4 regions of the Alistipes sp. 56_sp_Nov_56_25 genome follow, and region 2 is predicted to be linked to each of the others. Evidence: riboswitches for the same ligand, from Rfam matches in the RefSeq annotation. Region 2 holds a riboswitch; each other region holds the start of a gene.
The links. Region 2 has a riboswitch for cobalamin ahead of BHV64_RS06895 (PKD-like domain-containing protein). Riboswitches for the same ligand answer to the same signal wherever they lie in the genome.
Positions count from the first base shown of each region.

Region 1: it holds a riboswitch for cobalamin, as region 2 does, so the genes downstream of both, BHV64_RS07830 (PL29 family lyase N-terminal domain-containing protein) here and BHV64_RS06895 (PKD-like domain-containing protein) in region 2, are expected to answer to the same signal.
Region 3: it holds a riboswitch for cobalamin, as region 2 does, so the genes downstream of both, BHV64_RS09815 (putative transporter) here and BHV64_RS06895 (PKD-like domain-containing protein) in region 2, are expected to answer to the same signal.
Region 4: it holds a riboswitch for cobalamin, as region 2 does, so the genes downstream of both, BHV64_RS02435 (anaerobic ribonucleoside triphosphate reductase) here and BHV64_RS06895 (PKD-like domain-containing protein) in region 2, are expected to answer to the same signal.

Region 1 covers NZ_MNQF01000027.1:13,289-20,709, reverse strand. Annotated here, with positions in the region: gene gap (type I glyceraldehyde-3-phosphate dehydrogenase) at 1-28, opposite strand, end outside; gene BHV64_RS07850 (ABC transporter ATP-binding protein) at 216-971, opposite strand; gene BHV64_RS07845 (MlaE family ABC transporter permease) at 968-1,711, opposite strand; gene BHV64_RS07840 (DUF4834 family protein) at 1,713-2,123, opposite strand; gene purB (adenylosuccinate lyase) at 2,229-3,575, shown strand; gene BHV64_RS07830 (PL29 family lyase N-terminal domain-containing protein) at 3,645-5,279, opposite strand; cobalamin riboswitch at 5,528-5,729, opposite strand; gene BHV64_RS07825 (hypothetical protein) at 6,015-6,227, opposite strand; partial or broken gene BHV64_RS07820 (amino acid permease) at 6,792-7,421, shown strand, end outside.
Region 2 covers NZ_MNQF01000021.1:4,888-12,308, forward strand. Annotated here, with positions in the region: gene BHV64_RS06890 (glutaminyl-peptide cyclotransferase) at 1-933, opposite strand, end outside; gene BHV64_RS06895 (PKD-like domain-containing protein) at 955-2,751, opposite strand; cobalamin riboswitch at 2,923-3,140, opposite strand; tRNA gene BHV64_RS06900 (tRNA-Thr) at 3,386-3,460, opposite strand; gene BHV64_RS06905 (carbon starvation CstA family protein) at 3,592-5,064, shown strand; gene BHV64_RS06910 (tetratricopeptide repeat protein) at 5,045-5,737, shown strand; gene BHV64_RS06915 (thymidine kinase) at 5,847-6,422, opposite strand; gene BHV64_RS06920 (hypothetical protein) at 6,741-7,421, opposite strand, start outside.
Region 3 covers NZ_MNQF01000061.1:137,737-145,157, forward strand. Annotated here, with positions in the region: gene nrdD (anaerobic ribonucleoside-triphosphate reductase) at 1-400, shown strand, start outside; gene BHV64_RS09800 (4Fe-4S cluster-binding domain-containing protein) at 402-872, shown strand; gene BHV64_RS09805 (DUF2284 domain-containing protein) at 1,014-1,586, shown strand; gene BHV64_RS09810 (hypothetical protein) at 1,714-2,079, opposite strand; gene BHV64_RS09815 (putative transporter) at 2,178-3,860, opposite strand; cobalamin riboswitch at 3,998-4,194, opposite strand; gene BHV64_RS09820 (hypothetical protein) at 4,774-5,664, shown strand; gene eptA (phosphoethanolamine--lipid A transferase EptA) at 5,658-7,196, shown strand.
Region 4 covers NZ_MNQF01000003.1:147,530-154,950, forward strand. Annotated here, with positions in the region: gene BHV64_RS02410 (S8 family peptidase) at 1-1,662, shown strand, start outside; gene nhaD (sodium:proton antiporter NhaD) at 1,819-3,165, opposite strand; tRNA gene BHV64_RS02420 (tRNA-Gln) at 3,311-3,381, shown strand; gene BHV64_RS02425 (GlsB/YeaQ/YmgE family stress response membrane protein) at 3,428-3,679, opposite strand; gene BHV64_RS02430 (TIGR03905 family TSCPD domain-containing protein) at 3,742-3,990, opposite strand; cobalamin riboswitch at 4,100-4,300, shown strand; gene BHV64_RS02435 (anaerobic ribonucleoside triphosphate reductase) at 4,352-6,739, shown strand; gene nrdG (anaerobic ribonucleoside-triphosphate reductase activating protein) at 7,045-7,421, shown strand, end outside.

The sequences.
Region 1 (7,421 bases), on a different contig from region 2:
CGTTGATACCGATTTTAATAGTTGCCATAATAATTTGAATTATTTGTTAATAAAAAATTGCGTTATTTTTTTAACAGCACAAAAGTACATACTTTATATAATTTACGCAAATAAAAAATTAAATTTTTTTACGAACCGCGGACGCATCCGTTTCCCGGCACGCACCCGTCCGCCGGAAACCTCCGCCGTCTTCAGGCGCACAACACCGCGGAAGCCTACTGCGCAGCCAGTTTGGCCCGTTTGGCCATGGCCGAGGCGAAGACGAAATCGTTCAGCTCGCGGTTGTCCGCATGCAGGATGTCGTCCTTCGTCCCCTCCCACCACTTACGGCCGTCGTGGATGTATACAATTTTCTCGCCGATCTCCATCACGGAGTTCATGTCGTGGGTGTTGATGATCGTCGTGATGCCGTACTCCTGGGTGATCTCGTGGATCAGGTTGTCGATGACGATCGAGGTCTGCGGGTCGAGTCCCGAGTTGGGTTCGTCGCAAAACAGGTAGCGGGGATTCATCACGATAGCCCGGGCGATGGCCACGCGCTTGATCATGCCGCCCGACAGTTCGGCCGGATAGAGTTCGTTGGCCCCGTCGAGCCGCACGCGCTGGAGGCAGAAATTCACGCGCTCCATCTTCTCCCGCTCGCTCTGCGAGGTGAAGAGGTCGAGCGGCAGCTTGACGTTCTCCACAACGGTCGAGGAGTCCAGCAGCGCCCCGCCCTGAAAGATCATGCCGATGTCCTTGCGGATACTTTTGCGTTCCCGGAAACCGAGTTTCGAAAAGTTCACCTCGTCGTACCACACGTCGCCCGAATCGGGTTCGTGCAGGCCCACCAGCGTCTTGAGCAGCACGGTCTTTCCCGAACCGCTGCGGCCGATGATGAGGTTCGTTTTTCCGGTCTCGAATTCGACCGAGATGTCGTCGAGCACCACCCGGCCGTCGAACGACTTGACGATATGTTCGGCGCGTATCATATAAGCAGGACTTGTGTCAGGATCAGGTCGAAAAGCAGAATCACCACGCAGCTGGCCACCACGGCGCGCGTCGAAGCCGTGCCGACCTCCAGCGAGTTGCCCCGGGCGTTGTAGCCGTAGAAGGCCGAAATCGAGGTGATGATGTAGGCGAAGAAGACGGTCTTGATCAGCGTGTAGGTGATCGAATAGGGCTTGAAATCCATCAGCAGGCCGTCGACATAGTCGGCGGGGATCATAATGCCCGTCGCGGCGGCGATGAGGTATCCGCCCAGAATGCCGATCAGGATCGAGAGGATCGTCAGAAAGGGGAAGAAGACCATCGCGGCGACGATCTTCGGGAGGATGAGGTACGAGGCGGAGTTGACGCCCATGATTTCGAGCGCGTCGATCTGTTCGGTGATGCGCATGGTTCCGATCTCCGAGGCGATCGACGACCCGACCTTTCCGGCGAGAATCAGCGCCACGACCGCCGACGAAAACTCCAGGATCATCGTCTCGCGCGTGGCGTAACCCACCAGCGAGCGGGGAATGAACGGCGAATCGAGGTTGATGCACATCTGCAACGTGATGACCGCGCCGATGAAGACCGAGATGATGGCCGTCAGGCCGATCGAGTTGACACCGAGCGACTCCATTTCGAAAATGATCCGCCGGCGGTAGATGGCGGCCTTCTCCGGACGGGAAAAGACCTTTCCCATCAGCATGAAATAGCGCCCTATGAGTTCGAAAATCTTCAACATGCTACTGCTTTTCCTCTTCGAAATCGACGTAGTCGCCCACATCCTTCGACACGCGCTTCTCGGGCGTTCCCGGGGTTTTGTGCACCTTCACCTCGCCTTCGCGCTCCTTGCGCGGCTGCTCTGCAAAGGGCGAGCCGAAACCGCCGAATCCCTTCGGTCCGGACTGCTGTCCGAAGCCTTCGCCGAACTGCTGCTCCATCTGCTTGCGGACCTTGTAGATCCGCCAGCGGAAAGCCAACATCAGCACGACGACCAAAATAACAAGTCCCATAAGAAAATACAAGATAAACAGCGCTATGCCCTTGAGCAGCGCGGGGGCGCCGAGCGCCAGTATGACGATAAGGAGCGTCGTCAGCGGATTGCGCTGCACGAAGCCCGCCAGGGAGTCGATGATTGCCAGTATGAAATTCATTCCGATTTCGGTTTACATCTCCACAAAGGTATGGAAAATTATGCGTATTTCAATTAAATGTCGTAAATTTGGCGTTTGGAAACGAAAAACAAATCACAATCCCATATGTTAACTCCCCTCACCGCCATCTCGCCCGTCGACGGGCGTTACCGTAATAAAACGGAGAAATTAGCCGATTATTTTTCGGAGCAGGCCCTCATCCGCTACCGCATCCGCGTCGAAGTGGAATACTTCATCGCCTTGTGCGAACTGCCGCTGCCGCAGCTGACCGGCATCGACCGCTCGAAATTCGCCGCCCTGCGCGCGCTCTACCTCGATTTCTCGGACGCCGACGCCCGGCGCGTGAAGGAGATCGAGTCGGTGACCAACCACGACGTAAAGGCCATCGAGTACATCATCAAGGAGAAAATGGACACCCTCGGGCTGGAGGCCTATAAGGAGTTCGTGCATTTCGGCCTCACGTCGCAGGACATCAACAACACGGCCATTCCGCTCTCGCTCCGGGAGGCGATGACAGGCGTCTACTACCCCGTCGTCGAGGAGGTCCGCGACGCTTTGGCGTCGTTCGCCGAGCAGTGGCGCGAGGTTCCGATGCTGGCGCGCACGCACGGGCAGCCCGCCTCGCCGACCTCGCTGGGCAAAGAGTTTTCGGTATTCGTCGAGCGGCTCGAAAAGCAGTTGTTCATGCTCCACGACATCGCCGTTCCGGCCAAGTTCGGCGGCGCCACGGGCAACTTCAACGCCCACCGCGCAGCCTACCCCGAAATCGACTGGGTGGCTTTTGCCAACCGATTCGTGAACGAGACGCTGGGGCTGTGCCGTTCGCAGTACACCACGCAGATCGAGCACTACGACAACCTGGCGGCGATCTTCGACAACATGAAGCGCATCGACACCATTCTCATCGACCTCTCGCGCGACATGTGGACCTATATTTCGATGGAGTACTTCAAACAGCAGATCAAGGCCGGTGAGGTCGGATCGAGCGCCATGCCCCACAAGGTCAACCCCATCGACTTCGAAAACGCCGAGGGCAACTTCGGCATTGCCAACGCCGTTTTCGAGCACCTTTCGTCGAAGCTGCCCGTATCGCGTCTTCAGCGCGACCTGACCGACTCGACCGTGCTGCGCAACATCGGCGTGCCGATGGCCCACGCGGTGATCGCCCTGCAATCGCTGCTCAAGGGGCTGAACAAGGTGATCCTCAACCCCGAGGCGCTGGCGCGCGACCTGGAGAACAACTGGGCCGTGGTGGCCGAGGGCATCCAGACCATCCTGCGCCGCGAGGGTTTCCCGAAGCCCTACGAGGCGTTGAAGGCCCTGACGCGGACCAACGCCCACATCACCCGCGAGTCGATCGCGGCATTCATCGAAACGCTCGACGTCGCCGAATCAGTCAAGGAGGAGCTGCGCGCCCTCTCGCCCTCGACCTACACGGGCGTGTTCCGGTAGGCCGGAACCGACATCGAAAACAAAGGCAGGACCCGAAAGCGTCCTGCCTTTATTCGTCCCGACGGACCGTCACTCCTTGCAGCAACGCACCGTATAGCCGTAAGACCGGTTCATGTCCAGTTCATTATTGATCGAACCGCTGCTCGACAGTTTGCTGCGGAAGAAGAGGTAATAGGATTTGACCGAAGAGGTTTCCGCCGACCAGTAAGCGCCCAAACCGCCGGTCGAGCTGCGCAGCCCCACGATGGCGCCCGAACTGTAATTGCGATAGCCCTGCGCCGGATACCAGGCCGTCTGTTCCCCGTGGGTATAGGTCATACCGTAGTTCGTTCCGTCCCATACCGAAACGCCGTCGATGTACTGACGTCCCGAAATCAGATCCTCCCATGCACCGGTTCCAGGAACCCTGTACCCCGGCGGGCAGGGGTCGTTGAGCGTTTTGGCCTCACCCCACAATGTCGCGTTCGGCGACGCAAGCCAGTTATAGCCGGTTCCGACCTTATCGTTGTAGAACGTCATAGGATTGGCGGCAGCCCCGTCGGTCGTCGTCGCACTCTTGCTGAAAGCCCAGTCCAGCGCCGGATAAGCGGGATTCACCACCGTGCCGTTCTTTGCTTCGAGGAACGCATTGGCCGAAGTTTCCGTTTTCTCGCCCCCGTAGAACGGGTCCTTGCGCCCCCACTGGTAATACATGCCGTAAGCGTCCGTACCGCCTGCGGTCGTACCTGCGGCGCCCAGGTTGCGGTCCATGAAGACCGTCCCGTTCCCGTAGGTCATCGTCTGCGGAGCGTCGGTCACCCAGACATGCCAGCTCCAGACGACCTTTCCGTCCTGCATCAGGGCGACCAGCGCGTTGCCCCTGCCTTCGCCGACCGTGAGGAAAATATCGCCGGAGGTCGTGTCGAGGGCGACTCCCGAAACGAGTCCTTCGGAGTCGGTCCACAGCCAGTCGGCCGTCATGCCGTCCGCCATCTCGATCGCCGGCTCGAATCCGACCCCTTCGCCGGCTCCGTTTCCGCGTACCCGGGCATTGAAAACATACGTTCCGGGCGCCGAAACCACATAGCAGTTGGCCGTCCCCGCAACGCTCAAGTCGTTGACCTGCGCCGCCGAAAGAGTCCCGCCGTCCGTCAGCGCGATTTCCACCCGGCCGTTTCCGGCCTTTACCGACCGGAACAACTCCACCTGCTCGTCGCCCGTGGCTTCGACCGGATTTCCGGAGCCGTCCCCGATCTGCCACGGCGTCACGGCGGCGTCCGTCGTCACGGTCCAGAAACCTTTATCATCGCGCCCCACGACGGGGACAGGCCCCGAAACAGGCATTTTCGCTCCGGCGGCATCTTTCAGCCAGGGAATATCCTTTTCCGCGGCGAGTGTCCAGTAATACGCATCCCCGTCGACCGCAATGCCGATCAGCGGCGCTTCCGCCGCCGCATTGCAGGCTACCGTCACTTCGGTCCCGTCGCAGAACGTAAGGCGCACGCCGTCCTCCGTCTCGGCCAGCGACCGCACTTCCGACTGCGACACGGCTCCGGCCAGCGTCTTCAGCGAGACCAGGCCCGCATTCAGGTCTTCGATCTTTTGCAACAGTTCGGCCGAGGGGGGGGGAACGGGTTTGTCTCCATCCGGGTCCGAAGCCCCGGATTCGCTCTTGCAGCCGCCGAGAAGCAGCGCCCAGGAGCAGATCACAAATAATTTTTTCATCATACCTTGTTTTTTAGTTAATGGTTCCATCTGTTCCGTCCGTAAGGGACAGACTTCACGGAGAATACCGCGCAGGCAAAAACAGGCATGACGACCCGGCAAAGCATGGCGACGACTTCCTCATCCAACCGTAAAAAAGTCTGTCCGAAGAGGTTCGCAGCAACAGGAAAAAGAGGGCCGAAGCAAATAAGGACGCACGGAAAAACCGCCGGCGACGACTTCAGGCGCTCCCTTTCTCCGCAGGAGCAAACACCCTATCGCGCAAGGCAGGTCTTCTGACTTGTCCCCCGAGGCGGCGCCTTCCCGGTCCCGGAGGACCAGTGGCTCAAGAATGCCGCAACGAAAAAGCCCTTGCGGGCGGGACTCACAGCAGCGGGAACTGTTGCCGATTCACACGGCATTCCCTTTTAATTCCCCTCCACGGGGAAACCATTGCACGGCAAAGGTACACTTTTATCGGCAGGAAGCAAGCGATCCGGCGGAATATTTCCGCGAAACGCGCCCCGCCGCTCTGCGCAGCGGACCGTTCCGACCACGATGCGTCCCTTTTCCGGCAGACGGCGGCGCGACTTTGGCACGCGCCTTGTACTTATTTCAGTCAGCTGCGGCACAGCAACCGCAGTGAGGTTTCTTCATTTATTTAAGTTTGGGTTAGTAGTTTTAGGAGGGCAACCTCCTGGGGGCAGCAGGCAATCGTGAGATTCCCTGCTGTTTTTTTATCCCCGGAGGGCATCACTAACCGAACAGGTCGTTGAGCACGGCGGCCAGACGATACGACGCCAGGATCAGCTGGCATTCGGGCAGCAGGTAGGTGTCCGTCACGAACTGCTTGCCGTAGGTCCCGTCGGCCCGCTGCCAGTCGTAGATCACCCGGCAGGCGACGGCCGTTTCGTGCAGCCATTCACGGGGCGTAGCATCGGCTCCCGCAACGGCGAAGACCTCCCACACGCGAACCGTGTTTCGGGAAGATCGGCCGCAAGGCATCGCTGTCCCCGCCACTCACCCGCCGCAAAATGTCTTTTTCTCCTTCCACGTTACAACGCCGTGAATTTTCCTTTAAAGACACTATCATCAGGCATATGCCACAAATAAAACAATAAAAAGAAATAAAACCAAAATTATTCCGGTGAAAATTCCACAACAAGACCCGATAATCGGCCAAACGGTCCCCGGCGGACGGCGATTGCAGGTTCGGCACGCGCTTTGTACTTATTCCGGTCAGCTGCGGCACAGCAACCGCAGTGAGGTTTCTTCATTTATTTAAGTTTGGGTTAGTAGTTTTAGGAGGGCGACCTCCGGGGACAGCAGGCAATCGCGAGATTCCCTGCTGTTTTTGCATCCGCATGCCGGGCGCGCCGTTTCTGCGTGCGCAGGGTACGAAAAAGCCGCCCGGTGTTCCGATCGGTTCTTTGCAACGCTCCGGCCGCCGATTTCACGGGGCGGCAATGCGCTCCGGCACGAAAACTGTGCGGCGGACGACGAGGGAAAACAGCAAAATCCAACCTACCCACCATGGCAAAACGTAAAAATATCACCACGACGCAGCTGGCGCTGATGACCGCTGCAGCCGTCATCAGCCTGCGCGGGCTCCCGATGATGGCCCAGGAGGAACTGACGATGTTCTTCTACATTTTCTTCGCGACGTTCCTCTTCCTGATTCCTGCGGCCCTCGTGGGCGCCGAACTGGGCAGCGCCTTCGCCGACCGCGGCGGCGGCGTCTACACCTGGGTCAAGGAGGCTTTCAACCGCCACCTGGGTTTCTCGGCGATCTTCCTGCAATGGATTCAGAACGTCGTCTGGTATCCCACCGTACTGGGATTCGCCGCCGCGTCGATCGCCTACATGATCGGCGTTCCGGCTCTGGCGCAGAACGGGCTGTACGTCGGGTTGTTCTCGATTGCGATGTACTGGTGCGCGACGCTGGTGACCCTGCGCGGCACGTCGGCCATCTCGGGCATCACCTCGAAGGGATTTCTGATCGGCACGGTGCTCCCGGGCGTCGTCGTGATCGTGATGGCGGTCATCTGGATGGCCGGCGGCAACGAAATCGCCCTGAAGGAGATTCCGGCCGGCGTCTCGCAGATCGTCAACGTCGACGCCGCGCAGCACGTCCACCCGCGTCTCTTCCCCCACATCACGGGC
Region 2 (7,421 bases):
CGGATCGACCGTCAGTCCGTAATATTTGGTCTCCCTGTATTCGAGGAACGGGCGCACCGGAAGCTGCTCCCCGGCGACGGGCATGCGCCAGACGTCCCGGTCGATCCAGTAGAGCGTGTCGCGCGTGCCGTTGAGCTGCATCTCCGACGGGGAGTCCCCCTTCCGGAACCGGAACTGCTTCTCCACGGAGAACGTTTCGGCGTCGATGCGGTACAGCGACGGGGCTTCATATCCGTAGGGGCTGCCCTCGTAGCCGCCGTCGGTGACGGTCCACAGCTTGTTGTTCCGGTCCATCGCCAGCGACGCGGGCTGGATGCCGACGGTCAGCTGACCGACGACCCGGTCGGTCTCGGTGTCGATTTTGAGGATACGGTTCTGGTAGGACCAGCAGTTCACGAAGACGTATTTGCCGTACTGCACCATCTGCTCCGTGGAGCCGGATTCCGCCGTCATGTCCGGGCACTCGATATATCCCGTGATTTCGTAGCGTTTGGGGTTGACGATGAAGATGCGGTTGTCCCAGATCTGCGTGACGTAGGCCTTTTCGTCCGAAACGAAATGGATGTACCGCGGCGAGGTGAGGTTGGTGATGCGTCCCACCTCGCGGAAGGTGTCGGGGTCGACGGCGAAAACGACATGCGAATTGTTCACCGCGATCCATCCCACGCCGTTGTGCAGGGTCATCGACTGCGCCACGTCGCCCAGCTTGAAGGCGTTGGCCCGGTGGAAAACTTCGTTTTCGACGGTTTTCGTTTCCGGGTCGTAATACGACAGCGTGGCGTTTCCGTACTGGAACATGCCCTCGTTGACGATGAACAGCCCCCGTTCCGTCGCCGAGAAATCCTCCGTGCGGCCGTAGTCCCACTTCATGCAGCCGCCGAGGGCGGAGAGGCATAAAGCCGCGGGCAGAATCTGTCGTAAGAATCGTTTCATGCGTTGCGGTCGGGAATGGGGTTATCGGTTGAGGTTCTCGTCGATGACCATTCCGGCGACTTCGGTCGAGAGTTCGCCCAGTCCTCCGGCGCTGCCGTTGATGGCGCTCTGCACCTTGATGAAATCAATGTAGCGCAATCCGGCGGGCTGTCCGTCGGGCGTCATGGCGTTGCTGATCTTGAACCAGGTCTTGCCGGTTTTGGACGAAGATTCCAGATTGTCGCTGCCCGCGTTGTCGACGTACCCCCATTCGAACGAGTTGTTCGACCAGTCTCCGCCTGGGGTCTGCGTGGTGTTCTGCCGCAGGCCCGTGCCGTAATAGGTATGGGACTCCTCTTCGAGCCACAGGGGATAGTAGTAGTCCTGCGCATGGAACTGTCCCAGATAGGCTACCTGCCCGCTCCGGCCCAGATTGTCGGTCCATTTCACCCCCTGGCGAGGCCCGGCGGGTCTGTAATAGGTCACCGCATACTCCTGGACGGTCCATTCGCCGCCCGTTTCGCTGCCCCGGAGTTCGTACCATTCGTCGTCGGGCTTGCCGTTGCCGTTGACATCCTGCATCACCCACACGACGCCCGGTTCGTTGCTCCCTTCGAACTGGTTGCCGGGGATCGAAAAGTCGTATCCGCCCTTGTTCTCCACGCTGTGGTCGAAGGCGAGGATCACGTAGCCGCCGAAGTTGCCGAGCGAGACGAACTCACCCTTTTTCAGCCGGTTCTCGGCGTAGAGACGGGCCTCCTCGAAGCTCTTCTGACCGGTGTATCCGGCCATGCCCGTTTCGTTGACGAACTGTCCGGGCGCGGGCAGGAATTCGAGCACCCGGTTCGACGCGGGCTGTCCCGTCGTCGTGATGACGCGCTCCGATTCGCGTTCGTAGCAGGTCACCCGGAGCGTTTTTTCGGTGATTCGCTTCGACGATGCGCGCGTGATGTGGCGCGAGAGGGGTGCGGCCGGGCTTTCGTCCGTGTCCGTCACCCGGAAGGTGACTTCGTATTCGCCCTCTTTCTCCGGCGTGAAGGCGAACATGCGTTGGGTTGCGTCCTCCTGCAAGGCGCCGTTCACGTACCATGCATATTCCGGCCCGACGGCGTCGCTCACCTGCGGCCGCAGGAACAGCGTCCGTCCGAGCGATACGCTCCGCACCAGCGGGTCGGCCAGGTAGGAGGAGGGGATGAACGCGATGCGGACCGGAATGACGTCCACGACGTGCACGGCAACCGTTTTCTCGGCCGTGCCGTCCTCGTTGGTCACCGTCAGCCGCAGGGAGCAGTCTCCCGGTTGGGTGCGCATGAAGATGTAGTCCTTTTCGGTGGAGACCGGTACGGACGAGTCGTCCAGATACCATTCGTAACGGGCGTTTTCGCCGTTCTGCACCTCCGGTGCGAACGTGTATTCCCGTCCCGTGAGCACGTATAGCCCCGTCGGCGGCACGATGAGCGAGATGACGGGGGGAGCGAGCCGGTTCACGTCGATGCGCGCCTCCTTCTCGTCGTATCCCGCCCGGTTTTCGACCCGCAGGATCACATAGACGCGGCCTTCCTCGTTGAACACGTATTCGAACACGCGCGCCGTGGAAACGACCTCGTCGTCGATCGTCCAGCTGTAAGCGGCCTCTCCCTCGTTTTCCACGGTCGGCGTGATCGTCACCGCGCGGCCGATCTTGGCCGCGTAGACGCCTGTCTCGCTGTCGAGGGTGATTCGGGGTTTGCTGTCCGGCAGCGTAATCTCTCCGTCCTTGTTGCAGGCTGCGGCCGCCAGCGCTACCGAGAGCAGCGCCGGTATCGCCGTCCGTCCGGCATGACTGAAAAAACAGCTCATATCCTCTTCGTTTAAATCGTTCAACCAATCTTTGCGGATGTTCCGGAGATCCGCATTCGTGCCGTGCGCACGGCATGCGTCCGGCCGGAATTTCGCAGTAGCCTGATTTTACATTCGGGGATATGCCGGAAACCGTTTTTCCTGCCGATCACGATCCATTTCCCCCTGGATTGTAAAACCATTGCAGCGGCAGGTCTTCTGACTCGTTCCGGTCCCGACGCCTTCCCGGTCGCGTGAAAACCAGTGGCAAGAGATTGTCGGGGTCTGATGTGCCGCTTCGGCGGCAGGAACTTACAGCAGAGGGAACTGTTGCCGATTTTCACGGCATTCCCTTTTAATCGCCCGGGGCCGGGGGCCTCGTTCGGCGAACCGTTGCGCAGCAAAGGTATGGAAAAAAGATGAAAAAGAAGACGCGCCGGTCGAATTTTATGCCGGCGGCCTGCCGAAGGTCCCGCCGCCCGGGGTTCATTTCCGGTCGTTTCCGGGGACGGAACAGCTGCGCCGGCCGGGAGGCGGACGCCTGCGCGCAGTTGCTCTCTCCTGACGCCTGAAAACGAAAAAGTCTTACATGTCGTTGACACATAAGACTTTTTGCAGTGGACGACGTAATCCGTTCCTTCTCTCTCACGCCTCCTGGAGCTGAATCCGAGATTTGAACTCGGGACCCCTTCATTACGAGTGAAGTGCTCTACCGCTGAGCTAATTCAGCCTTTCGGGAACACCGAGGTTCCCTTTGGGACTGCAAATATCTGAAAAATATTTTTTTCTCGCAACAATTTTGCGAAAATTCTCGCTTTTCTTGCTATATTCGCGCTAAAACTGACCCGAAACTGTTTTACGATGATTACTTTTCTGGTGTGCCTGGCGTTGCTGGTGACCGCATATTTCACGTATGGACGCTATCTGGAACGGCTCGTCGGCATCGACCCGGCGGCCCGGACGCCTTGCAGCCGCCTTTACGACGGCGTGGATTACGTGCCCCTGCCGAGGTGGCGCATTTTCCTGATCCAACTGCTCAACATTGCGGGGCTCGGCCCGATTTTCGGCGCCGTGCTCGGTGCGGCCTACGGGCCGGTGGCGTTTCTGTGGATCACCTTCGGCGGCATCTTCATGGGTGCGGCGCATGACTTCATCGCCGGGGTCATCTCGCTGCGCCACGACGGCGCGAGTCTTCCCGAGACGGCCGGGGTCTACCTCGGCGGCGGCATGAAGATCGTCATGCGGCTCTTTTCCGCCGGGCTGATGATCCTCGTCGGTGCGGTGTTCCTCTCGCAGCCCGCATCGCTCGTCGCGGCCCGCCTCGACGTCCCGTCGCTCGAAGGCATCGCTTTCGGCGGATTCTCGTGGCTGCTGCTGATCGTGCTGGGCGTGATTCTCGTCTACTACATCGCCGCCACGCTGCTGCCCGTCGACAAGATCATCGGCCGCATCTACCCGGTCTTCGGCTTCGCGCTGCTGTTCATGGCCGTCGGCATCCTCGTCGTGCTGCTTTTCGGCGGCGAATACACCATTCCGGAATTCACCTCTTTCGAAAACTGCATCGCCGATGCGAAGGCCTTCCCGATCGTCCCGATGCTCTTCACGACCATTGCCTGCGGCGCCATTTCGGGCTTCCACGCCACGCAGTCGCCGCTGATGGCCCGCTGCATGCGCAACGAACGCGAGAGCCGCTCGGTCTTCTACGGCGCGATGATCTCCGAGTCGATCATCGCCCTCGTCTGGGCCGCCATTGCCATGGCCTTCTGGGGCGATGTCGCGGGGCTGAACGGCGCCATCGCCGAATACGGCGGCCAGGCGGCCGTGATGATCGACGTGATCGCCAACAAGACGCTGGGCCCGGCGCTGGCCGTCTTCGTGATCTTCGGCGTGGTGGCCTGCGCCATCACCTCGGGCGACACGGCCTTCCGCTCCGCGCGGCTGATCGTCGCCGACTTCATGGGCGTCGAGCAGCGCACGCTGCGCAAACGCATCTATATCTGTATTCCGCTCTTCGCGCTGGGACTTCTGATCATCTTCGGACTGCCGTTTCAGACCATGTGGAGCTATTTCGCGTGGATGAACCAGACCCTCGCGGCGGTGACGCTCTGGATGATCGTCGCCTACCTCCGCCACCGGGGGCGCGCCGTGTGGGTGGGGCTGATTCCGGCTCTCGTTATGACGTATGTCTGCGCCAGCTATATCTTCGTTTCGCCGCTGATGCTGGGCATGCAGAACCGTACGGCGGCTTACCTGCTGGGCGGGGGCGTGACGTTCGCGGTCCTTGTCGCCATGATTTTCAAACTCAAAGACAACGATGCAAAAGGCATATCTTGAACCTACGCCCGACCAGACTTTCGAGGTGGTCGGCGAAGGACCCTGTAATTTCGTGAAAGTCCTCGCCCGGTCCCGCGAGATGCAGGCCGCCGGCGATATAGAAGGAGCCTGCAACGAGCGTTTTCAGGCCTTCCAGCGTCTTGCGGAGCTGATTCCCGAGGACGAGGAGATCAATCTCGAATGGAACCACCACAATTCGCGCGCGGCGCTCGAACTGATCTTCGCCTCGGCCATCGACCACTTCCTGATCAACGATTTCGAAATGTCGGCGGCGCTCTTGGAAATGCTGCTGGAACTCGACCCCGAGGACCATCTGGAAGGGAGCGAACTGCTGGCCTTCGACTACCTGGCCTTGGACGAGCAGGAGCTGTTCGACGAGGTGATCAACGACGTGTCGGACAAGCATCCGGGGCGTGAGGTGCTGCTGCTGTGGTCGGCCTTCCGCCGTGACGGACGATTGCCCGAAGGGGAGTTGCAGCGATTCCGGACGCATTTTGCGCCCTTCTTCGCCGAATTTACCGCCGACGAGCATCCGGCCGACGAAGCGTATCTGCGCGACATCGGGAGCGAACGACCCTCGCCCGCCGCGCAGGCCCGCGAACTGTGGCTCCAGACCGAAAATCTCTGGGTGTTCTGGCCCAGCTTCATCGACGCCCTGCGCGCCGCCCGCTGACGGGCGCCCGCGTGCCGGAGGGCGAAGCCCCTGTCCCGCAAAACAGAACCGCAGCCCGGATTTCCGGACTGCGGTTTTTTGTCGTACCCTCCTCCCTGCGGCCGGGGACCTACGCTTTCTCTCCGTTCATCAGCTTGTTGAAGCAATGGCGGCAGATCGGTTCATAGCTGTCCTGTGCGCCCAGCATCACCTGCTTTTCGTCGCTCGTGAGGCGGTGCGAATGGTGGGCGAGGTTGCCGCAGCGGACGCAGATGGCGTGAACCTTGGTGACGTACTCCGCCGTTGCCATCAGCGCGGGCATCGGGCCGAACGGCTTTCCGGTGTAGTCCATGTCCAGCCCCGCGACGATCACGCGCACGCCGTTGTTGGCCAGCCGGCGGCACACGTCGACGATGCTTTCGTCGAAGAACTGCGCCTCGTCGATGCCCACCACGTCGACGTCAGCGGTCATCAGCAGGATGTTCTGCGGCGACTCGACGGGGGTGGAGCGGATGGCGTTCGCGTCGTGCGACACGACCTCCTCCTCGGAATAGCGCACGTCGATCCGGGGTTTGAAAATCTCGACCCGCTGGTGGGCGAATTTGGCTCGTTTCAGGCGGCGGATCAGCTCCTCGGTCTTACCCGAGAACATCGAACCGCATACGACTTCGATCCAGCCCTTGCGGCTGGCATTTTCTAAAAACATAAGTGTAAATAACTCTTTTTTTGTTTATCAGGTTCGCCGCAGCTCCGAAGGAGTCGGTTTCCGCGGCTTATGTTTCGGCGCAGATAATTCCCCTGCCTCCCCCTCCTCCCCTTGAAAAGGGGTGACTTTGACCCCGAGGGTGTCCTGTCCGGGAGCCTCCGCAGGGCTGTCTTGTGGGGCCGGCATACAAAGATAACCGGTTTTTTCTTTTCTGCAAAGCGAAACCGGGGCTATGACGCCCCGGCGGTTCCCGAAAAACGATCCGGCCCTCCCGCGAGGGGAAGGCCGGATGCGGAACGTGCCGTGCCGGGCGGATCGTCAGTTCGATGTGGGGAACTTGTAGGCCACGGCCACGGGTTTTTCGCAGATGCCGACATACTCCTTCACCTTTTCCATCGTCTTCAGACTGTAAACGTAGAGGCTGCCGGGCTTGCGGCCGGTCGCCGTCGGGTTGTAGGTGGCGATCAGCAGCTGGTCGTCGTCGACCACCGCGGAAGAGGTCGACGGTACGGCGTTCGTGCAGATGTCCATGATCTGTTCGCCGTCGGGCAGCGTGATGTCGGGCTTGGCCCCTTCGGCGGGAACGACCGGGTCGACGCCTGTCATCGCCCAGTGATAGATCTTGTTGTCGTAATCGTAGTAGGCGTTTCCGTTGAGCTTCGTCGTGACGATCCGGGTGTTCGCATTCATCAGCATCGGCTGCACCTCGTCGTAGGTCTTGATTTCGGTCGGACTCGAAAGCGATGAACTGGTGCTGATGATTTTGACGGTTTTCGGCGCCCCTTCGATCGTACGGGCGATGCAGTAGTATTTGGAAGCGTCGTACTGTCCCGCCCCGATGCGGCCCGCTGCCATGTTGATGAATTCATACCCGTCGGGTGCGGCGTATCCCGCGATCTTCGAATTGGGGAATCCGGTGATTCCGGCCTCGGAGAACATGAGGATGTCGCGCACTCCGGCGGTTTTCGAGGCGAACAGTCCCTGCCGGCCGTATCGTGC
Region 3 (7,421 bases), on a different contig from region 2:
GCCGCGCGACTGCTACAACTCCTATTTCTACGTCGTGGAGGACGAGTCGCTGAACGTCATCGACAAGTTCCGCCTCCACGGACGCCGCTACATCGAGCATCTCACGGGCGGCTCGGCCCTGCACATGAACCTCGAGGAGCACCTCTCGAAGGAGCAGTACCGCCACCTGCTGCGCGTGGCGGCCGCCGAAGGATGCAACTACTTCACGTTCAACATCCCCAACACGATGTGCAACAAGTGCGGGCACATCGACAAACGCTACCTGAAGGAGTGCCCCGCATGCCACTCGGACGACGTGGACTACCTGACGCGCGTGATCGGCTACATGAAGCGCGTTTCGAACTTCTCGGCGGCTCGCCAGCAGGAGGCCGCGCGGCGCTATTACGCCAAGGCGGAGTAGGATGGTGCGGTATCACAATTTCGACGTGGTGTTCGCCGAGATTCCCGGCGAAACGACCCTGGCGCTCAACATCACGGGCTGTCCCAACCGCTGCCCGGGATGCCACAGCCCGCACTTGCAGGCGGACGAAGGGCGCGTGCTCGACGAGGCGGAACTGCTGGGGCTGCTGGCCCGTTACGGACGTTCGGTGACCTGCGTCGCATTCATGGGCGGCGACGCCGGGCCGCACAAGATCGCCCGGCTGGCAGGGACCGTACGGAAAACCTGCCCGGAGCTGCGCACGGCATGGTATTCGGGCCGGGAGGAGCTGCCGGAGGGTTTCGAGGCCGCGGCATTCGACTACGTCAAACTGGGCGGATGGGTCGAGGCGCTGGGTCCGCTGACGGCGCCGACGACCAACCAGCGGCTCTACCGGGTCGGACCGGACGGGACGATGGAGGACATCACGAAGCTGTTCCGGCGCAAGCCGTGACGCGACGCCGTTTTGCCGGTGGGAGCCGGAAATTCAGAGATTAGTTTAGCGTTGTCTGCCATGCAACGACTTACGGCCGGCTCCCACGGCAAATGGTGCGAAAACCGCCCGGAACGGCGGTTTTTTTCATAACTTTGCCGCATGGATCATTCGTTTCGATACACCGCCCGGGATTTCACGGCGGAACTGCCCGCCGCAGCATACGTCGCCCGCTTCCGCGACGCCGAACGGGTGGGCGGCTATTGCCGGGAGTGCGGCAACTACGGCCGCAGCTGGGGATGCCCGCCGTTCGGGTTCGATATGGAGGAGTACGTCACGCGTTACGGCACGGCGCTGCTCGTCGCGACCAGAATCACGCCCGAGGAGCCGGGACTCCCGGTCTCCGAAGCGGGACGCCTGATCCTGCCCGAACGGCAGCGGCTCGAACGTCGGCTGCTGGAGATGGAACGGCAATACGGCGGACGCTCGTTCGCCTACGTCGGAACGTGCATTCACTGTCCCGAGGGGAGTTGCACGCGCCCCGAAGGCAGGCCCTGCCGCCATCCGGAACTGGTGCGGCCGTCGCTCGAAGCCTGCGGATTCGACGTGGCACGCACGGCCTCCGAACTGTTCGGAATCGAGATGAAGTGGGGCAGCGGAGGCCGCATGCCCGAGTACCTGACGCTCGTATGCGGATTTTTCCACGACGCGGAATCGGTCGTATGGAACGGATAAGGGCGGTTTTCAACCGGAGCGGCGGCAAGGATTCGGCGCACGCGCCGCTGCGGCCGTCCGGTCGGGCGCATACGAGATCGTCGCGCTGCTGACGACCGTCGGCACCGGCAAGGAGCCTGACGCGCGGTCAGACGTTGAGCTGGTTGCCCTCGGCAAACAGGGAGTCGAGGATCAGGCGCAGTTCGGAGAGAAGCTCCTCCTCGTCCAACCCGCCGTTCAGGGAGAAGAATTTTCCCGGAGGCGTGCAGTACTGCACCGTCGAGGCGGCCTCGCAGGACTCGATGCCGCAGATGATGACCGCATCGACATCGTCCTCGTGGCGCAGCATGGCGTTGTAGAACGCCAGCAGGTAGCGCGGAGTGCTTATCGGCGGAACGAGCACCATCGTTCCCGAGGCGTCGAACTTGTCGGGTGAGTTGATCTCCTTCAGGCCGTACTGGCCTGCGATCCGGCCGGCGGTCTTCGCCGGAACTCCATACAGCACGATGTTCATAAGCGTTCGTCTTTGGAAAAAGGCGCGGCCGGCTTGCTGATCGCGTCCGACCCGTTATGGCGGCAACGTGTCCGTTTCCTTGCCGCTCCTTTTCCGGTTTAACCGAATATCAGTATCAAAAGCTGTGCCGCCAGCACCCGCAGAAACATCGACAGCGGGTAGACCGTCGCGTAACCGACCGACGGAGCGTCGGACGAGGTCTGTTCGGCCGAATAGGCCAGCGCAGGCGGGTTGGTCGAGGCCCCCGAAAGAACGCCGATCAGCGTATAATAGTTGAGTTTGTAGTAGAAGCGTCCGAAAATGCCCGCCAGCAGGAGCGGCACGACGGTGATCACGGCCCCGTAGGCGATCCAGACATATCCGCCCGCCGCGAGCGTCGGCACGAACTCCTCGCCCGCGCCCAGTCCCACGCCCGCCAGGAAGAGCGAGATGCCCACCTCGCGCAGCATAAGGTTGGCCGACATCGTCGTATAGGTGACCAGTTTGTAGTGCGGCCCGTAGCGGCCGATCAGGATGGCCACGATCAGCGGACCTCCGGCAAGACCCAGTTTCACGGGCTGCGGGATGCCCGGAATCCAGAACGAAATGCTGCCCAGCAGAACGCCCAGCGCGATGCCGGTGAAAATGGGGATCAGGTTGGGGTGGTTGAGCCGCTTGAGCGAGTTGCCGAAAAGCCGCTCGGCATGGGCCACCGACAATTCGGGCCCCACGACCGTCACCCGGTCGCCGATCTGCAATTGCAGGTTTCCGGAGGCCACCAGGTCGATGCCCGAACGGTTGATGCGCGTGATCGTGACGCCGCACGTGGAACGGACCCGCAGTTCGGAGAGGGTCTTGCCGTTCAGCTCGGGCTTGGTGATCAGGATGCGCCGCGAAATCATCGCCTTGTCATGGACCATCGGCTCGGCGTCGACCTCCCGCCCGAGCAGGGCCACCAGCGCCTCGACATCCCGGGGCGCGGCGATCAGCAGGATGCGGTCGCCGCAATGAAGCGCCGTCGAAGCGTCAGCCAGTTCGGGGCTTCCGCCGCCGCGGCTGATGCGCGAAATGACGAAATCCCGCAGCGCAAGGTCCCGGATCTCGGCGACGGTCTTGCCGTTGACGGCGGCATTGACGATCTCGACGGAAAGACGCCGGGTCGTCAGGTCTTTCTGCGCGTCCGAATCCTGCCCGGCGGCGGCCTCTTCGCGTTTCACGTCGATGCGCAGCAGGTAGCGAAGCCCGATCAGCGTGAGGATGGCTCCCACGACGCCCAGCGGGTAGGCCACGGCGTAACCCGTGGCGATGTCCGGGGCATCGGCTCCGGCGTGCATGTCGCTGAAAGCCTGCTGTGCGGCGCCCAGTCCGGGCGTGTTGGTCACGGCGCCCGACATCACGCCGACCATCGTCGTCATGGACAAGCCCGTGATGTAATAGAGCGCCACCGTCGTGGCGACACCCAGCGCCACCACCAGCACCGCCAGTTTGTTGAGCGTGACGCCGCCCTTGCGGAACGAAGAGAAAAATCCGGGCCCGACCTGCAGGCCGATCGAATAGACGAAAAGAATCAGTCCGAACTCCTTGAGAAAGTGCATCAGGTGTTCGTCGACGTTCATGCCGAAATAGCTGAAGCCGATGCCGACGAACAGAATGCCCGTCACGCCCAGCGACACGCCGGCGACCTTGAGTTTGCCCAGCATGACACCCAACGCCACGACCAGCGCCAGAATCAGCACCGAGTGGGCCACACCTCCGCCCCAAAGCGACTCGGAGCCAAATAACAATCGTTCGATTAATTCCATATCCAATCCTCATCCGGTCGGCTTCCGTCCGGGAAAAATCCCGCCTGCCGAAAGGCGCAGCACCCGGCGGCAAAGTCCGACATAAAACAATAAGCATTACATAACCCGATGTCAAATACCCATCCCCCGGGGCTTCCTGACGTCGAATCGGCCTGGCAGGTCTTCTGACTTGCTCCTGTTCCGAAGCCTTCCCGGTCCTTGCGGGCCAGTGGCGAGATGTTCGGAGCCTTCACGGAGTTTCACAGCAGCGGGACTGTCCGGGATTTGCACCCGATTCCCTTTTCACTCTTCTTCCACGCCCGGGAAGGAGAGTACCAAACCTGCGGCAAAGATAACGCTTCTTTCCGAGAAACCGCCCGAAATCGCGGATTATTTTCACCAACCGCAGCCAGAAAGCGCCGGAAAGGATCCCATTCCGGCTTGCGCTTCCACCCGCAAAAACATCCCCAATATTACTTTAATGTACCAAATCCGAATTCAGTCGTTTCTACACATCTATTTTCCCTTTTGCTCTTGCCGCATTTTTGTTAACTTTGCAGCAATTATCTTCAGCCATTAATTTATGGGAAACGCATTGCATCCAAATGAACGAACTTTGATTTACATGCTGCGAAAAATATCGGTCGCATTGGGCAAAACCATCGTCTCGCTCATACTGATCGCCTTGCTGGCAATCTTTGTGACAAGCGTAAGCCCCGTATATGATTTCAGTGAGGCTAAACCCTTCAGCGGCCCCGACATTTTTAACCCATACTGGGGGGGGGAATCCGACATATGCTGGAAACGAGCCAATTTTCATACGCATACGCGCGTAAAGGGCATCCTGAACGAGTGCGAATATTGGCCGGCCGAAACCGATGAAGCCTACCGGAAATTCGGATATGACATCGTAACATTCTCGAATCACAATGAATTGACCCTACATCCGTACGATTCCCTGTTGCAGGTCAATGTCTACGAACACGGTATCAACCTATTCAAATACCATAAGCTGGTATTCGGTTGCGACGAAGTCAACCGCTTCGATCATTTGATCCCGCTTTTCGCTTCCCAAAAACAATTCCAGTTAGACCTGCTCGGAAAGGAGTCCGATTTCATCCAGATGAATCACCCCTTGAGAACGACGGGCACGTCGAAAAGCCACATGCAAAAACTCGGCGGTTACAGGATCATGGAACTCGACAGCGGAAAGAGCACCGAAAACGAGTACTGGGACTGGGCCCTCAGCGCCGGGCATTACAGTTTCGGGCTGGCCAACGACGACCTACATTACCCCGACAAATCCAGCCGCATTGCCGTGAGGTGCAATTTCCTGCATTGTCCGTCGGCGAGGTATGAAGACATAAAGGAAACGCTTCTCGGAGGGTGCTATTATGCGATGCGCATTCCCGACTACGGACATGGGGACTGGGAGGTGAAATACGCCAGAAACAGGAATCTGCCGTCGGTCGAGAAGATCGGACTCGACGGCGAAACGATCTACATCGCCTTGTCGCGCCAGGCGGACAGTATCAAGGTGACAGGGCAGGATCACACCACTCTGTCGCTGGCCCGGAACTCGTCCGCGGCCAGCTATACCATGAGGGACAATGACCCCTACGCACGTATTACGGCCTACTTTCCCGACGGAGAGGTGATCTACACCAATCCGTTCGCACGATACGACGCTTCCGTGGCACAAACTCCCTATATGGCTCCGGCGCATACGGTAAACATCCCGTTGACGATTCTTTTCAACTTTACGCTTCTTGTCCTGTGCGCGGGAGTGATCCTTACATTTTATAAAACAGTTATCAAATGGTAAAATTTCTGAACGAAAAGACCGACCTCACCCGCATATCTTCGGTACTCAGCCTGTTTACGCTCGTGGCGTTCCACTGGCCGTTCTTCCGGCTGGTGCTCGGCAACATCGAAGGGGGCTTCAACGGCGTATTGATCACCGGAGGGCTGGGCGTGCTGATGTTCGCGCTCAATTTTCTCGTCTATTACCTCGTGCTCTTTCTCGGACGCTTCGTCGGAAAGTGCATCCTTGCCTTCACATTCATAGGCAATGCCATAAGCCTCTATTTCATAAACACATACCAGGTGCTCATCACGGACAAGATGATGGGGAACGTATTCAACACCCGGTATTCGGAGGCTTCCGGATTCTTTTCATGGTCTGCCGTATGGTATCTCCTCTTCCTGGGGGTGGTTCCATGCATCTACATTTTTGCAAGGCGGTTCGACTACGGAAGCTGGAAGCGTTTTTTCGCCCGCACGGGCATCGCATTGGCGGTTTCTTTGGCCATCGCGCTGGTCAATATGCAGAACTGGCCGTGGATCGACCGCAACGCGCCCAAGCTCGGCAGCCTGGTCATGCCGTGGTCGTATACGGTCAATTCCGTACGCTACTATAATTCCGTAAAGAAGCAGAACCGGAAAGAGATTCCCCTGCCCGACGCGAAGATCGTTTCCGACAGCAAGGATGTATGCGTGCTGATAATAGGAGAATCCGCCAGAAGGGAGAATTTCTCTTTATACGGATACGGCAAGCCGACCAATCCGCTTCTGGAGAAAGACAGCGTGACCGCACTGATTGCAGATGCGGCCGCGACCTACACCACGGCAGGCGTGAAGGCCATTCTCGACCATAAGCCGTCCAACAAACTTTACGAAATCCTTCCGAACTATCTCAACCGCAGCGGCGTGGATGTGGTATGGCGCAGCAACAATTGGGGAGAGCCTCCCGTACACATCGACAAATACTACAAGCCGAAAGAGCTCAAGGAGCGGAATCCCGAAGCCGACGACAGGTACGACGGCATTCTGCTCGCAGGCCTCCGCGAAGAGATACTCTCCGGCAGCAAGGACAAGATGCTCGTCGTACTCCATACCAGCACGAGCCACGGCCCCACGTACTATAAGAAATACCCGCCGGAGTTCGAGGTGTTCAGTCCCGTATGCACTACGGTGGAGATGTCCAAAGCGGATCCGAAGGAGCTGATGAATGCCTACGACAACACCATCGTCTACACGGATTATCTCATTCATTCCGTAATAGAAATTCTTCGCGGGATTCCCCAAAGGCGCAGTTGCGTGATCTTCGTATCCGACCACGGAGAGTCCCTCGGCGAGGGGAATCTGTATATGCACGGCGTGCCCATACTTGTCGCGCCGAAGGAACAGATCGAGATTCCGTTCATCGTGTGGACATCGGATGAAGCGCTGGAAATAGATCCGGAGAAAAAGGTCGGGCAGTATCATGTCTTTCACAGCGTCCTGTCATTCCTCGGGATCGACAGCCCGATCTATGACGAATCATTGGATATATTCCAGCCATCTCACAAAAGATAACCCACCCAAGAGCATATTTTCACATGCGGGAACAATCAAAAAAATCGCTTAACTTGTCATAACCAACAAATTAAGCGATTTTTCCTGTACCCGGAGCCGCATTTGAATATATTAAATCCCATTAAATAAAAATAGAAGCTAAAATAAATAAAATTGCATTTATTTCATTTATTATCAATAGTATATTAATATCCAATGATTTTGCATGAAAAATTTCGATTAAAC
Region 4 (7,421 bases), on a different contig from region 2:
GGCATAAGATCGTCAAAAGAGTTCCGCATGCAAAAAAGTCTTACGTCGTTTACGCTGGATAACGCCCAACAAAAATCGATTAATCCGCAGGATGTAGTGTATGAGGCTCCCTATTTTAAAACAAGCGATGGCGCCGATCTCGGCATAACGAATGTATTCAGCGTACAACTGACAGGAGAGCAAGACCTTGCCAAACTTCAAAAAATCGCGGAAGAGTATAATCTGGAGATATTGGGAGAAAACAAATTCGACCCGAGTATCTATTATCTTTCGTGTACAAAGGAGTCGAAAGGGAATGCGCTCGAAATGGCGAATTTTATGTATGAATCGGGCGCGTTTGAGTATGCAACACCCGAGTTTATCGTTGAGTCGATGCCCGACGCCGCTCCGAACGATACCTATTTCAGCTATCAATGGAATCTGAAAAACGTCTCTTATTCGGGGATCGATATCAATTATGTGAACGCAAGGAATGCCTTTGCTTTTCCATATATCAACGATATTATCGTTGCGGTTGTCGATAACGGTGTTTATAATAACCATGATGATTTACATTTGTATAATGTCAGTTACAACGCTCACACGGGAGGAATTCCAAGTGGGCTATACGGAGATCACGGCACAAAGGTTGCCGGTGTTATCGGAGCCACGGCTAATAATGGCAAAGGCATTGCAGGCGTTGCATCCGGAGTGAAAATCATGCCCATCAGTATTTGTTATACTGATAACGAGCTTGGCATAGCTGCCTCCACCACGACCAATTTTGCGAATGCAATTCGGTTTGCCGCAAATAATGGTGCGCGCGTAATTAATAATTCATGGTCATTTGATACATCTTCTCCAATATCCGAAATCAATAATGCTATAACATATGCTCATGGTAAAGGATGCATCGTTGTTTTTTCATCGGGCAATAAAGGCAGTGCTGTATCACAGCCGGCAGCGGGAGCACCTTCTGCAACGTTAGTAGTAGGTGCAATAGATCGGAATGGGTACAAATCGGATTTCTCCGGTTATGGTTCTTCATTGGATGTTGTCGCTCCCGGGCGTGAAATCTGGACAACAGATGTGACCGGTGGATATACTTGTGTGCTGGGCACATCTTTTGCTGCTCCCCATGTTTCCGGCATCGTGGCTTTGATATGGGCAACGGATCCCGATCTTTCGGTATGGCGGGTACGCAATATTATCGAACAAACTACCCGAAAGATCGGCGGCAACACTTATGGTGTCGATCCGCTTCGATTGAACGGATTATGGAACCAATTTGTGGGTTATGGTCTGGTAAATGCCTATGCAGCTGTATCAGCGGTTTCGGGGCCCGCTCCCACCGCTCCAAACATCGGGACTTCATTGTCGGAGGTGGAACCCGGCGATCTTTCGATGATGGGTTTGGGGTATGATAAATGGAATATAGCGTATTTGGCCCGTGGAGAAGGGCAAGCAACGTGTTCTATTGAAAATTACGATTCTTCTGTCACTTATGTATGGAGCAGCACCCTGCCTCCGTACACGGGTGAGGGCTTCACATTTACCGTTGATTTTGCGTCGGATACCGATGAACCCGTACTTCACGATATCGAATGTCGGGTGTTGAAAAATGGTCTATCCACATCTTCCGGGGTACATCTGGCATTGATTCCGCAAGGGTACTCTTACTAAATTGATATTGGAGTTCCTGACTTACAAACTGCTGATAATTTGGCTGTAAATCAGAGGTTGGATAAAAATATTTTATCCAACCTCTGATTATACTGTTATGGGGCAAACCCGTGATCGGCAATATTCTGGGCGCACGACGCATCCGGAACTTTTCGGTCAAAGCCCGATCAGGACGTGTTCGAGCCAGATCACCGCGATGCCCGCCAGATAGCCGGACAGGGCCAGCAGCGAGATGCGTTTGAGGTACCAGCCGAAATTGATCTTTTCGAGTCCCATCGCCACGACGCCGGCCGCCGAGCCGATGATCAGCAGACTGCCGCCCACGCCGGCGCAGTAGGTCAGCAGGTGCCAGAACAGCCCGTCCGCCACGAAACTCTGTGCGAAAGCCGGATCGGCGCTCGCCGCAGCCGTTGCGACGTCGGCCACCGGGTACATGCCCATGCAGGCCGCCACCAGCGGCACGTTGTCGACCACCGACGAGAGGATGCCGATGGCGCCCGCGATGGTGAACACTTCGTGGACATTCTTGTCCAGCCAGTCGGCCATGTCGGTCAGCACGCCGCCGGTCTGCAACGCGCCCACGGCCATCAGGATGCCGAGGAAAAAGAGAATCGTCGGCATGTCGATGTGCTTGAGGACTTTGGATACGCGCGGCTGGATCGACTCCTCCATGTTGCGGATGCTGCGTTTGCGGTCGTAGATGATTTCGGTCAGAATCCACATGAATCCCAGCGACACCATCATGCCCATGTAGGGCGGCAGTCCGGTGAGGCTCTTGAACACCGGCACGAACAGCAGACTTACGACGCCCACGATAAGGATGAATAGCCGCAGGCGCGGACCGATGCATTCGGGGCATCCCGATGCGAGGGCCTTGGCGCTGACCGCGGCGGCGGGGCGGTCGGCGACGTAGCGGCTGGCGATGGCCGCAGGGATCACGACCGACACGAGGCACGGCAGGAAGAGGTTGGCGATCAGGTTGGCGGCCGTGACGTTGCCGCGCATCCACAGCATGATGGTCGTCACGTCGCCGATGGGCGACCAGGCGCCGCCGCTGTTCGCGGCGATGACGATCACGCTGGCGAAAATCCACCGTTCCTTCTTGTTGGCGATCAACCGCCGCAGCAGCATGACCATGATGATCGTGGTGGTCATGTTGTCCAGTGCGGCCGACATGAAGAAGGTGATGATCGCCAGCAGCCACATTAGTTTGCGCTTGTTGCGCGTGGTGATGTGGTCGGTGATGACGTTGAAGCCGCCGTAGCTGTCGATCAGGTCCACGATGGTCATGGCCCCGATCAGGAAGACCAGGATTTCGCACGTGTCGCCCAGCTGGTCCACCAGCTCGTGCTGAATGTGCGGGTCGTTGCCCAGGAGGCTGAACACGGTCCAGATCGCTCCGGCCATCAGCAGGGCGACGGCCGATTTGTCGATCCTGGTTTTGTGCTCCAGCGCGATGAACAGATAGCCCACCACGAAGAGCAGAATCATTGTCGGAATCATATCGTTTGCGTTTATTTACAGGGTAACTGAAGCAAAGATACGAAAAATCCGGCAGAGGTCCGGTTTTGTCCCTGCCAATTTTGCATCCGGGGGTTGGTTTTTGCGATTTTTTGTTTATCTTTGCAGTCGCTTTCGAGCGAATGTTTGAGCTGTGGTGTAATGGTAACACAGCAGATTTTGGTTCTGTCGTTCTGGGTTCGAATCCCGGCAGCTCAACACGAAAAGGCGGTCATGCGACCGCCTTTTTCGTGCATACGTTTGTTTAGCGGATCTTGCGGTGTGAGATGAGCGCGGCGATCCACAGCAGGATGACCGAGCCGATGACGGCCGTCGCCAGACTGCCCAGCGTGCCGACGGGAACCCATCCGAAGAGCGAAAAGAGCCAGCCGCCCAATACGCCGCCGATAAGCCCGACGATCAGGTTGACGAAGAGTCCCGAACCTCCTCCCTTGACGATCAGGTTGGCGATCCATCCGGCGGCCAGTCCGATCAGCAGATACCATAGAAAATACATAGTCTTGCATTTTGGAACGCTTTTCGGAGTGCAAAATCCGTACCCGGCCGGGCCGGGGCGTTTTATAACGCCTTTTTCAGCGCTTTTGCCAGCTGATCGGGACACGACGTGCCGCGGCCCCGGCAGTCGATGCCTTCGAGCCGGGCGACGGCTTCCGCGGCCGTCATCCCGCGCACGAGCGCCGCGATTCCCTGCTGGTTGCCGTGGCAGCCGCCCGTGAAGGAGACGCTTCGGACGACGCCGTTTTCGAGTTCGACGTCGATTTGCCGGGAGCAGGTTCCCTGGCAGACGTGTGTTATTTTCTGTGTCATGGAGTTACGATTTTCCGGTTTGCGGGGGCGAAGATACGAAATTCGGAGCCTTTCACAAAATGTTGAAAACTTCCTGCTCCGGAATTTTGAAAGTCGGGGAATAATGGAGACTTTTGTGACCCGCAAAGGTATCCTTCGTCCCGCCGGGGCGGAGGATAAGAGGGAATCGGGTGCGAATCCCGGACAGTTCCCGCTGCTGTATGCACTTCAATGCCGCAGGCGAATCGTCGAGCCACTGTCCCGCGGGGGACGGGAAGGCCGCCTGCGGGTCGGTGCGAGTCAGAAGACCTGCCTTTGCGCATGCAATGTCGGCCCTGCGGGGAAACGGGGCCTGTTGTGAAACGTATATACTCATATTACAATGGATTACACGCAGATTTCCATCATCAAACGTGATGGTAAAACCGAGCCTTTTTCTCTGGATAAAATCGTCCGCGCCATCACGAAGGCCTTTCGCGCGGGCGGCATAACGGACGAGGGGCAGGCCGTCGAGCAGATCGCATCCGACGTGGCGGCGGCAATTACGAAGGCCGAGATTTCGGTCGAGGAGATTCAGGACATGGTCGAGGAGCGGCTGATGAAACGCAACCCCTCGATCGCCAAACGTTATATCATCTACCGCGAGTGGCGCAACGTCGAACGCGACCGCCGCTCGTCGATCAAGAGCGTCATGGACGGCATCGTGACCGTCGAGAAGAACGACATCAACCTTTCGAACGCCAACATGTCGTCGCACACGCCCGCGGGGCAGATGATGACCTTCGCCTCGGAGATCACCAAGGACTACGCCCTGAAATATCTGGTGGGCGTGCGCCACGGCCGCGCCCACCGCGACGGGGACATTCACATTCACGACCTGGACTACTATCCCACGAAGACCACGACGTGCATTCAGTACGATCTGGGTGACATCTACGAACGGGGATTCTCGACGAAGAACGGCTCGGTGCGCACGCCGCAGTCGATCCAGAGCTACGCCACGCTGGCCACGATCGTCTTCCAGACCAACCAGAACGAGCAGCACGGCGGGCAGTCGATCCCGGCGTTCGACCATTTCATGGCCCCGGGCGTGCTGAAAACCTTCCGCCGTCACCTAACCGACATGACGCTGTTCCTGTGCGGCGTGCGGGGCGGCGTGACGCTGGAGCGCGCCGAGCTGAAGGCCCTGGTCGCCGAACACGTGCCGACGATCGAACCCTGCGAGACGGCGGTGGGGCGTCTGTTCGCCGCCCTGCGCCAGTCGGGCGTGGAGGTCGCCGACGAGGACATCCGACGCATCTGGCGGCAGGCATACGACACGACGCGCCGCGAGACCCATCAGGCGATGGAGGGATTCATCCACAACCTCAATACGATGCACTCGCGCGGCGGCAACCAGGTGGTGTTCAGCTCGGTGAACTACGGCACGGACTTTTCGCCCGAGGGCCGCATGGTCATCCGCGAACTGCTTTCCGCCACGATCGAGGGGCTGGGGCACGGCGAAGTGCCGGTCTTCCCGATCCAGATTTTCAAGGTCAAGGAGGGTGTTTCGTGGTCCGAAGAGGACTATGCCGCAGCGGTGAAGGACTTCGACAAGGCGCTGGCCGGGGAGATCAAGTTCAAAACTCCGAACTTCGACCTGCTGATCGAGGCGTGCCGCACCACGTCGGTGGCGCTGTTCCCCAACTTCATGTTTCTCGACGCACCGTTCAACCGCCACGAGAAGTGGCGCATCGACGACCCCGACCGCTTCCGCTACGAGGTGGCGACGATGGGGTGCCGTACGCGCGTCTTCGAGAATCTGCACGGCGAAAAGTCGTCGTGGGGGCGCGGCAACCTCTCCTTCACGTCGATGAACCTGCCGCGGCTGGCCATCGAGGCGATGCGCGAGGCCGGGGACATGATTCCCGACGGCAACAAACACGCGATCCGCAAGGAGGCGCGCGAAATTTTCCTCGAATCGGTGCGCAAGACCGCCACGATGATGGCCGAGCAGCTCTACGAACGTTACTGCTTTCAGCGCACGGCCCTTGCGCGGCAGTTCCCGTTTATGATGTCGAACGATGTCTGGAAGGGCGGCGGCCGGTTGCAGCCCAACGACGAGGTGGGCGACGTGCTCAAGCACGGCACGCTGGGCATCGGCTTCATCGGCGGACACAACGCGATGGTGGCGATTTACGGCGAAGGCCATGCGACCTCGAAGGAGGCGTGGCAGACGCTCTACGACGCCGTGACGGTGATGAACCGCGTGGTCGAGGAGTACAAGGCCAAATACGGGCTGAACTATTCGGTGCTGGCGACCCCGGCCGAGGGGTTGAGCGGACGCTTCACGCGCATGGACCGCAAGCGTTACGGGGAGATTCCGGGCGTCACCGACCGCGACTACTACGTCAACTCGTTCCACGTCGACGTGCGCGAGCCGGTTTCCATCGTCGAGAAAATCCGCCTCGAAGCGCCGTTCCACGCCATCACGCGCGGCGGGCACATCACCTACGTCGAACTCGACGGCGAGGCCCGGAAGAATCCCGTGGCGATCCTCAAGATCGTCAAGGTGATGCAGGACGAGGGGATCGGCTACGGCTCGATCAACCATCCGATCGACACCTGCCGCAAGTGCGGCCACCGCGGGGTGATCTACTCGAAATGTCCCGTCTGCGGTTCGGACGACATCCTGCGCATGCGCCGCATCACGGGTTACCTGACAGGCAGCCTCGAATCGTGGAACTCGGCCAAGCAGGCCGAGGAGCGCGATCGGGTAAAGCACCGGTAATTTCGATTCTCACCGGCATCTTTTGCACTTCCCTTGCGGGGCGAAACAGTTACATACGTTCGTATGCTCCTGCTTCGCCCCACTTCACGAAGCCCGAAAACCGCTCTGCGATAATCGAAATTGGCGGCCCCCTGTCCGCCCGCCTAAAATCAAAATTCACCCGGCGGAAGAATCCCTTTTTGCCGCCGTCTCCGGTCGCGTGCGGCAAGTCCCCGCCTAAAGTTTAGAGGTGGATCAGATTTGTAAACACGGCGTTCCGCCGTGAATCGAGACCGACGGTGTTGTATTCATGTTATGAAAACGCAATGGAATTATTAAGAATCATCGGCATCTATCCCGAAACCATCTCCGACGGTTACGGGCTGCGCTATGCGATCTATTTCGCGGGGTGCGCGCACCGTTGTCCCGGCTGCCACAACCCCGAGAGCCACGATCCCCGGCGGGGCGAGCCGCTGACCGTGGAGCGTGCCGAAACCATCTGCGCTGCAATCGCCGCGAATCCGATTCTCGACGGGGTGACGCTCAGCGGCGGCGATCCGCTGTTGCAGCCCGAAGCCATGGCGGCCTTTCTGCGGCTGGTGAAGGAGCGCACCGGGCAGAACGTCTGGTGCTATACGGGCTATACGCTCGAAGAGTGTCTCGCCGACCCGGCCCGCCGGGAGTGCTTGCGGTGGATCGACAC